DNA from 3 places in the Brevibacterium linens genome. Region 2 is predicted to be linked to each of the others. Evidence: predicted binding sites of a transcription regulator. Region 2 holds the regulator's gene; each other region holds the start of a gene.
The links. The regulator HspR, encoded in region 2, represses chaperone genes until heat shock. The targets are predictions, from matches to a motif close to AAGTTGAGTCNNNNNGACTCAACTT.

Region 1 (3,274 bases), 110 kb from region 2:
CCGGTGGGCCCGAGGAACAGGAACGAACCGGTCGGACGGTCGGGGTCGGCGACACCCGCACGCGAACGGCGGATGGCATCGGAGACCGCGGCGACGGCGTTCTTCTGACCGATGAGGCGCTCACCGAGGATGTTCTCGGCTTCGAGCAGCTTCTCGACCTCACCTTGGACGAGGCGTCCTGCGGGGATGCCCGTCCAGGAGGAGACCACCTCGGCGATATCGCTGCTCGAGACCTTGTCCGAGACCATCGGATCCGAGGTCTGACCGGCGTCGGCCTGAGCCTCTGCTGCTTCGGCTTCGGCGATCTCCTTCTGCACGGCGGGGATCTCCCCGTAGAGCAGGCGGGATGCGGTCTCGAGGTCCGTGTCGCGCTGAGCCTTCTCGGCCTGCGAGCGCAGTTCGTCGAGCTTCGTCTTCAGCTCACCGACCCGGTTGAGGCCGGCACGCTGGGACTCCCACGTCGCTTCGAGCGAACGCAACTCCTCCTCTTTGTCGGCGAGGTCGGCGCGCAGGGCGGTCAGGCGCTCGGCCGATGCGGAATCGGTCTCCTTCGACAGGGCCATTTCCTCCATCTTCAGGCGGTCCACGGCGCGGCGGAGCTCATCGATCTCGACCGGAGCCGAGTCGATCTCCATCCGCAGGCGGGAGGCCGCCTCGTCGACGAGGTCGATGGCCTTGTCCGGCAGCTGCCTGCCGGTGATGTACCGGTCCGACATCGTCGCCGCGGCCACCAGCGCGCCGTCATTGATCGAGACCTTGTGGTGCGCCTCATAGCGTTCCTTGAGCCCGCGGAGGATCGCGATCGTGTCCTCGACGCTGGGCTCTCCGACGAACACCTGCTGGAACCTGCGCTCAAGGGCGGGGTCCTTTTCGATGTTCTCGCGGTACTCGTCCAGAGTCGTGGCGCCGATCATCCGCAGCTCGCCGCGGGCGAGCATCGGCTTGAGCATATTGCCCGCGTCCATCGAGGAGTCCCCGCCGGCGCCGGCTCCGACGATAGTGTGGAGCTCGTCGATGAAGGTGATGATCTGCCCGTCGGAGTTCTTGATCTCCTCGAGCACGGCCTTGAGCCGCTCCTCGAACTCGCCGCGGTACTTCGCACCGGCGACCATGGCGGACAGGTCGAGGCTGATCAGCGTCTTGTCCCGCAGCGATTCGGGCACGTCTCCGGCCACGATCCGCTGGGCCAGGCCCTCGACGACGGCGGTCTTGCCGACGCCGGGATCACCGATGAGGACGGGGTTGTTCTTCGTCCTGCGCGAGAGCACCTGGACGACGCGGCGCACTTCCTTGTCGCGGCCGATCACCGGGTCGAGCTTGCCTTCGCGGGCGGTGGCGGTGAGGTCGACGCCGAACTTCTCCAGCGACTGCATGGTGTCCTCGGGGTTCTCCGAAGTGACCTTCTTGCCTCCGCGCAGTTCGGGCAGGGCCGCAAGCAGTGCGTCCCGGTTCGCCCCATTCGCGCGCAGCGTCTCTCCGGCGCCGTCATCTCCGGCCGCCGCTGCGAGCAGCAGGTGCTCGGTAGAAACGAACTGATCGCCCAGGGAGGTCATCTCCTCCTGCGCGAGGTTCATCATCTCGAGTCCGGCGCGGGACAGGCCCGGCTGGCTGACCGAGGCGCCGCTGACCGTGGGGAACCCGCCGATCACTGCTTCAATCGCGGTGAGCACCGACTGCGGGTCGGCGCCGACCTTCGTCAGCAGGGCCGAGGCCAGGGAGTCGGGCTGCTTGAGCAGCGCGGCCACGAGGTGGGCCGGTTCGATCTGGTTGTTGTGCCGGGCGACGACGTCGTTGACCGCAGTCTGCAGCGCCTCCCGGGATTTGGTTGTCATCTGTGCGTCCATCTGCGCATCTCCTTCTTAAGATTCCGGGCTGATTTGAACTCTCGCCTAGAACAACATCGACAAAGTTGAGTCTATTCCGCTCAACTTTGAATTTCCAGAGGAATCTTCGTCGAAGCATCCCGCCCGGATGCGTGCCCCTGCCCCACCGGGACCGGCCCGGAATCCCGTCCGGTCGGGACCGACCCGCCCCTACCTTGTGATGACCGACTGCAGGTCGAAGCGGTGGAGCACCTTGTCCGCGACCTCCGGATCGGTGCCGCGCTCACGACGAGCTTTGAGCACCTCGGCGCGGGCGGACTGCATGGCCTTCTTCTGCACGGCCAACATCTGCTCCCGGTGTTCCTTGAACGCCATCGCCTGCTCCGAACTCGCCTGGTCATCGGTGGTTCCGCTGAGCTGATCGTGCAGGACTTTGAACCTCGCACGCAGGGGTTCGATGATGTCGTCGGGCAGGCTGTCATCGTTCTTGATCTCGCGCATCGCGGCCTTGTAGGCGCGCAGTGCGATGTCCCTGGTCGCCTGATGTTCCTTCTCCGCTTCGTCGTCGATGCCGAGGGCGGCGACGACTGTCGGAAAGCTCAGGCCCGCCAGCACCAGCGTGACCAGCAGGACCACCGCCGCCGCGACGACGACATACGACCGGCCGGGGAACGGGGCGCCGGAGGCCGTCGTGGCCGGGATCGACAGGGCGAGGGCGACTGTGGCCAGGCCGCGCATCCCGCCCCAGGTCATCAGTGTGGCATCGCGGACGCTCAAGGGGGCGGCGTCGGGATCCTCCTCGCGTCGCTTGCGTTCGATGAGTGTGCCCAGCAGCAGCCACACGAAGCGGACGGCGACGACCACGACGGCGATGAAGCCGCCGACGAGCAGCGCTCGCCCGAGGTCGGCATGCTCGGATTCGACGATGAGACGCAGATCGAGGCCGATGAGTCCGAAGGCGATCCCGGTGATGAGCATCTCGAGGACCTGCCACGTCGAGTTCTGCGTCACCCGCTCCGCGGAGTTCCCCTCGACATCGCGGCGCCGCACTTCGAGGGCGGCCACGACGACGGCGATGACCCCGCTGGCGTGGAAGTGCTCGGCCACGAGGTAGACGCCGAAGGGCAGGACGAGCATGAGGGAGGACCGAGCGATCGTGTGATCGATCTTCTCCATCACCCACCAGGCGGCGAATGACAGCACCAGGCCGACGAGGATCGCCACGACGGCGGAGATGACGAACGACACGGCCAGGTCTGCGTAGTCCACCTCGGTGCCGGCCAATACCGCGGCCATCGCGGTCTGGAAGATGACCAGGGAGGCGGCATCGTTGAACAGGCCTTCGCTCTGCAGGGTCGACATGATGCGGCGGGGGATCGACACGGTGCTGGCCACGGCTTCGACAGCGACCGGGTCGGGTGGGGCGAGCATGGCGCCGAGCGCGATGGCCG
Region 2 (3,274 bases):
TCGGGCGACCATTCCTGCCACGGACAGGAGGAGCTTCTCGGTGTCAGCCGGTGTGAAATGCATCAGCTCCCTCAGCCTTTCGTGGGAACGCGCGAGGCCCCCGCACCATCGCATGGGGCGTCCCCACGACTGCGTGGAGCGTCCGCGGGCAGTACGTGTTCGCCGAGACGGTCGGTCGAGAAGTCGGCGAGGTAGGCGATGCCGCCCAATGCGCTCGTCGCTACGACTCCCGGGGCCCATTTCCAGTAGGACCTGGGGGCAAAGCGCAGGGTGTAGTCCTCGAGGCTCTCCGAGGCGGCGAGCTTCGCTTCGTTCCGGGTCGCGGGAGGCGGTGTGGTCCTGCTTGCGGACAGCGTCATCGTGGTTTCCTGACTCGTGCGGCGAGTGCGATCAGGAATCATGTTCGCAGTCGATTGTTTCTGCACGTGTCAGTTTCTGTTTCGAGCAGATGTCGGCAGGGGACATTGCGGGCGCTGCGCCAGTTGCCGCGCAACAGAAGACTGCTCAATCCATGCGGTCGTACCTCGAGCGCAGCGCGAGGAATACGCCGTAGAGAACCAAGCCAAGGCCCACTGCCAACAGCAGATACGGCCCGAACGGCTGGTCGCGCATGCCCTTGAGCGCTCCGTCGATTCCCGTGAATTCCTCCGGGTCGCCGGTCGCTGCCGACACCACGATGAGGGTGCCCACCGACAGCAAAGTCGCACCTTTGCCCAGATACCCGACAACACCGGTGAAACCGACGAGGAAGCGGGTGAACGCGCTGCGCGGCCGACGAAGCTCATCCTTCCACTTCCGGCGCAGACCATTGATACAGAACACGATGCCGATGATCGCAATCACGGCGCCGGCAGCCATGAGGATATACAGTCCGCCCGGAGCCTTCGCCACGGTCGCCGAGGCCTGTGAACTCGCCTTGCCAGAGTCGGATCCTCCGCCGAAGACGAACTGGGAGAAGGTCGCGGCAACCACCACATAGGCAATGGCAGAACCGACCATCGTGAAGAAGTCGATCCACTGCTTCCTCCCCTGCTTCTCCTGCAGATCCCGAGTACCAGCGCCACGCAGCGATGCTGAGCCGAAGAACGCGTTGACCAAGCACCACAAAGCCATCAACGCACAGCCGAGGAAGCAGACGATGATGAGCACCATGCCGAAGGGCTGCGAAGCGATCTGTCCGACCGCTCCGGCCTGGTCGGCTTCGCCGCCGCCCTGCCCCAGGCCGATCGTCACTGCCGTCGCGCCGAGGATGGCGTGGACCAATCCATTGGCGATGAATCCCGCGCGGGCCACACGCTCGAACCAGCGGCTGTCCGCGGCTTCCTGAGCCGCCGAATCAGCGCTGTCGGCGACCTGTCGAACCTTCTCTTTCTCGTCCACAGAGTCAGTGTCGCACAGCATCTGTACTTTTCTGCGCCGCAAACAAACAGAATCCTCGGACAGATGCGAAGAGGCGGAGCGCGAATACCCAGATGGGTTCGCACTCCGCCTCAGATCCGATCACACCGACTCTGACCGGCGACTGCCGACTCAGCCGCGCCGGTACCGGTTGTACAGCACCAGGGCTCCCGGTTCAGGACGGCCCTGCGGGCGACGTCCCCGCGAGATCGAGACGACGTCTCCGCCCACGGTGCCGGCCGCGAAGACGCGCGCATCGCGTTCCTGTGCCGACCTGCGTGCCCGAACTTCGTCCTCGAGTTCTTCATTGCGGCTCCTGAGTGCATCGACCTGATTCTGCAGGTCGATGATCTTCTTGATCCCGACGAGGTTGACTCCCTCGTCCTGCGACAGCTGCTGGATCAGTCGCAGCCTGGCGATGTCCTTCCCGGAATAACGCCGGCCCCGGCCCGCAGTGCGTTCCGGAGAGACGAGACCCAGTCGGTCATACTGCCGCAGCGTCTGCGGGTGCATGCCCGCCAGAGCCGCGGCCACCGAGATGACATACACCGCCGCACTCGACGAAATGTGCATGTGCATTGTGTTTCATCACCTCAACTGGCTTTGGCCTTGTCCAGGAGGCCGGCGCGGGGGTCTTCACCCTCGGTCGCAGTCCTGAACGACTCGACCGCAGCCTTGGCCTCCTTGGACAGGTTCTGCGGCACCACGATCTGGACCGTAGCCAGCAGATCGCCGGTGCCTTTCTTCGTCTTCACACCTTTGCCCCGCACGCGCAGGGTCCGTCCCGAGGGTGTCCCCGGTGCGACCTTGACCTTGACGGGCGTTCCGCCCAGGGTCGGCACCTTGACCTCGGCGCCGAGGGCCGCCTCGTCGAAGCTGACGGGCAGGTCCATGCGCAGATTGTCACCGTCACGGGTGAAGACCGGGTGCGGTTTCACGTGCACGGTGAGGATCACGTCGCCGGGCTCGCCGCCGTTGGGGCTGGTCTTGCCCTTGCCGGCCAGGCGGATCTTCTGTCCGTCCTTGACCCCGATCGGGGTGCGCACGGTCAGCGGCTTCCCGCCGGGCATGTTCAGCTTCACCGAGGCTCCGTTGCTCGCTTCGGTGAACGACAGCGTCGTGCTCGACTTGATGTCGCCGCCCTTGACTGGCGGCGAATATCCGCCGCCGTAACCGCCACCGCCGAAACCTCCGCCGAATCCGCCGAGCAGATCCGCCAGGTCCGGGGGAACGTCTCCCCCACCGCCGTAGGTCATGCGGGTCCTGGTGCGTCCGCCGCCTCCGAAGAGGTCGGAGAACACGTCGTCGAATCCGCCGCCCGTAGCCCCGCCGGGTCCACCGGAGCCGGCGCTGAACCGGGCACCGCCGCCCATGGCACGGACCTGATCGTACTGCGCCCGGGATTCCTTGTCGGAGAGCACCTGGTGGGCCTGGCCGATCTCCTTGAACTTCTCTTCGGCGTTCTCATCCCCGGGGTTGGCGTCCGGGTGATACTTGCGCGCGAGCTTGCGATAGGCCTTCTTGATCTCGGCGTCGGAAGCATCCTTGGAGACGCCGAGGGTTTTGTAGAAGTCCTTATCGAACCAATCATTCTGAGGTCCGGTATTCACCTGGCACCTCCTTTCCTTCCAATCAATCCTGTCATCACGGTATTCACTTGTCCTCTCACAATCCGCAGCCCCGGGGCACTGCCCCGAAGATCCGGACCGCCGTCGAGGCGGTTGCCCGCCCCCGTACGTCGGTGAACCGGCGTGCGGGGCGGACGGCCGCCTCGGCGATCGTTGTCGTTCAGTCCTCCGGCTGCTGGACACCGACGCGGGCGGCGCGGATGATGCGCTCCCCGATTCGGTAGCCCGGCTGCATGACCAGGAAGAGC
Region 3 (3,274 bases), 1.3 Mb from region 2:
GCCCGACCTCGAGGCCGGGGTCGCCGCCGTGGAAGAGGCCACCGGCCTGCGCGCGGTCCCCGGCGGTTCGCACCCGGGACGGGGGACCGCGAATCATCTCCTCGGGCTCGCCCCGGCGGGCTGGCCGGAGGGGGCGCGCACCTATCTCGAAATCCTCGGCCCCGACCCGCAGCAGGAACCGCCCGCTGACGGGACCTTGCCGCTCGACGCGCATCTGGCCTCCGAGCCGACCCTGCAGACCTGGGCCATCCACCCGCCGGCATTCCTCGCGAAGATCGCGGCCGCGAACACCGCGGGCATCGACTTCGGGGAGGTTCAGGACATGGCCCGCGACACCGCCGAGGGCGACCGTCTCGAGTGGCGGCTGACCACGCGTTCCCCGCTGCCCCGCTCAGGTGCGCAGCCGTTCCTCATCGACTGGGGCGAATCCGTCCACCCCGCCGAGGCGGCCTTGCCCACCCTCGAGCTGCTCGATTTCCGTGTGGACAGTCCAGAACCTGAGGCCGCACGGGAGGTGCTCGAGGAGCTCGGGGCCGGGGACACCACTGTGGTCGAGGGGTCGGAATGTCGCCTGCATGCCAGGCTGCGCGGGCCCGGCGGCATCCTCGAGTTCTGATCACTCGCCGAGAAACGGGCTGCGTGTCGAGAAACGGGTGTGCGCGCCCGTTTCTCGACACGCAGCCCGTTTCTCGATGAATCGGCAGCGGATAGACTCACAGGCGTGCTCAGTCGAACCCGCCCCGTCTCCCGCCCACGCCTCCGCACCCTGACCTCCCTTGCCGCAGTCGCGCTGCTCATCGGGCTGAGTGCCTGCGCGCCCGCCGCCGACGACGAGACCCGACCGACTCCGAAGGCCGCCGAGACTCCTGCCGCCTCCGCCGACCCGACGGGGGAGACCACGCAGTCGGGTGAGCCGACGGCATCCCCTTCGCCTTCCGAGACCGCGAGCCTTGACGATGCGGGAGCCGCCGGGGTGAGCGAAGACGATATCGACACCCACGGCAGCGGCGAATGGGACCGGCCGAAGGACGAGACCGGACCCAACCGCGACGACGGCAAGACCTTCAAGGTCGCTCTGCGCGTCGAGGACAATCTGCCCATCGACGTCGATGAGGCCGGTGACTTCATCATCAGGACGCTGCAGGACGAACGCGGCTGGCAGGACATCGACGACGTCTCCATCGAACTCGTTGATGACGGTCAGGACGTCATGATCTCCATCGCCAGCCCCGACACCGTCGACGAGATGTGTCTGCCGCTGCGGACCTTGGGCAAACTCTCGTGCCGCAACGGACCCAATGTCATCCTCAACGCCAAGCGCTGGGTGTCTGCCACGGACGAGTTCGACGACATCGTCCAGTACCGGCAGTACCTCGTCAATCACGAGGTCGGTCACGCTCTCGGCCACGGCCACGAGTCCTGCCCCGGGCCGGGCAGGACGGCACCGCTCATGCAGCAGCAGACGAAGGGTCTGCAGGGCTGCGAGCCCAACGGCTGGCCCTCGAAGGGCTGACCGCACGTCCGCCCGTCACCGCATGTGACACCGACCTCAGCCGACTCGGGAATAACCGCGCGCCCGCCTCTGTTGATTGAGTCGTATACGCTCAACTTTGAAAGAGGAGGTCAGCTTTGGCCACATTCTTCGGACCCGCAGGCTCGGGCGGAGACTCGTTCGACGAGTTCCTCGCTCGTTTCCTCCAGGGACAGACCGGAGCCCGCCGAGGCCGTTCCGTCGACATCAACCGACTGCTGAGCAAGCGCAGCCATGAGGTCATCGAGGCGGCCGCGGAGTTCGCAGGACGACACGGCCAGTCCGAGGTCGACGCACTCCACATTCTGCGCACCATGGTCGACTCCGAACCCGGAATCTCCGCCGTGCGCCAGGCAGGCGCCGACCCCGAGGCCATCGCCCATGCGATCGAAGAGCGGCTTCCGGCTGCAACCGACACCGAGGCGGATTCCACTCCCACACTGACCGGCTCCGCCCAGCGTGCCCTGCTCGATGCCTACCAGGTAGCGCGAGCCTTCGGATCGACCTACATCGATCCGGAGCACATGTTCTTCGCCTTCGTGCTCAATCAGGAGATGCCCGCCGGTCGGATACTCGCCCAGGCGGGAGTCACCCAGGCCGCACTGCAGGCCGGCGCCGAGGCGGCCGAAGCCGCAGGCATGCACCCGGGCCAGGAGGCCGAGGGTGAGGACGGTCAGGAGTCCGTGCTGGAGAAGTTCGGCACCGACCTCACCGAACTCGCCTCCGAGGGCAGACTCGATCCCGTCATCGGCCGAGTAGAGGAGATCGAACAGACGATCGAGATCCTCGCCCGCCGGACGAAGAACAACCCGGTCCTCCTCGGCGAGGCAGGCGTCGGCAAGACCGCGGTCGCCGAAGGCCTCGCCCAGGCCATCCACTCCGGTCAGGTGCCCAAGCAGCTGCAGGGCAAGCGCATCATCGCGCTCGATATGCCCGGCATGCTCGCCGGCACCCGCTACCGCGGTGACTTCGAAGAGCGTCTGACCGGAGCGCTGAACGAGATCGCCGATGACGGGGACATGATCGTCTTCGTCGACGAACTCCACACTCTCGTCGGTGCCGGCGGCAACGGCGAAGCGAATTCGATGGACGCCGGCAACATCCTCAAGCCGCGGCTGGCTCGCGGCGACCTGCACATGATCGGCGCAACCACGCTCAAGGAGTACCGCACCATCGAGAAGGACTCCGCCCTGGAGCGCCGCTTCCAGCCGGTGACCGTGGGTGAGCCGAGCGTCGAGGATGCGGTGACGATCATCGACGGGCTCAAAGACCGCTACGCGGAGTTCCACGAGGTCACCTACACCGCCGAGGCGGTCCGCGCAGCCGTGGAGCTGTCGAACCGCTACATCACCGACCGGTTCCTGCCGGACAAGGCCATCGACCTCATCGACCAGGCCGGCGCCCGGATGTCGCTGGGGCGCGGACCCGCGGTCGACATCGACGCGCTCAAGCTCAAGCTCTCCGAACTCGAGGCGGAGAAGAAGTCCGCCATCGAGGTCGAGGACTACGAGCGCGCAGGCCGCGTTCGCGATGAGATCAACGAGGTGGCCGCTCGGATCGAATCAGCCGAGAACCCGGACGCGGAGGCCGCGAAGACCGCTGCCGCAGAGGCGATCATCGGCGAGCAGGAGATCGCGCATGTGGTCTCCCGTGCCACCGGAATCCCGGCGGAGCGGATGACGCAGAGCCAGAAGGCGCGTCTGGCGAACATGGAGGAGGTCCTCCACGACCGGGTGGTCGGAC

Region 1: the regulator HspR is predicted to act here: its motif matches at 1,907-1,931, upstream of clpB (ATP-dependent chaperone ClpB).
Region 3: the regulator HspR is predicted to act here: its motif matches at 1,587-1,611, upstream of CXR29_RS03625 (ATP-dependent Clp protease ATP-binding subunit).

Annotation. Positions count from the first base shown of each region.
Region 1 covers NZ_CP026734.1:3,497,988-3,501,261, reverse strand. Annotated here, with positions in the region: gene clpB (ATP-dependent chaperone ClpB) at 1-1,844, opposite strand, end outside; gene CXR29_RS15790 (Na+/H+ antiporter) at 2,034-3,274, opposite strand, start outside.
Region 2 covers NZ_CP026734.1:3,391,771-3,395,044, forward strand. Annotated here, with positions in the region: gene CXR29_RS15320 (urease subunit gamma) at 1-63, opposite strand, end outside; partial or broken gene CXR29_RS15325 (hypothetical protein) at 177-359, opposite strand; gene CXR29_RS15330 (DUF1206 domain-containing protein) at 505-1,380, opposite strand; gene CXR29_RS15335 (heat shock protein transcriptional repressor HspR) at 1,531-1,971, opposite strand; gene CXR29_RS15340 (DnaJ C-terminal domain-containing protein) at 1,992-3,008, opposite strand; gene CXR29_RS15345 (nucleotide exchange factor GrpE) at 3,187-3,274, opposite strand, start outside.
Region 3 covers NZ_CP026734.1:865,150-868,423, forward strand. Annotated here, with positions in the region: gene CXR29_RS03615 (VOC family protein) at 1-616, shown strand, start outside; gene CXR29_RS03620 (DUF3152 domain-containing protein) at 722-1,513, shown strand; gene CXR29_RS03625 (ATP-dependent Clp protease ATP-binding subunit) at 1,630-3,274, shown strand, end outside.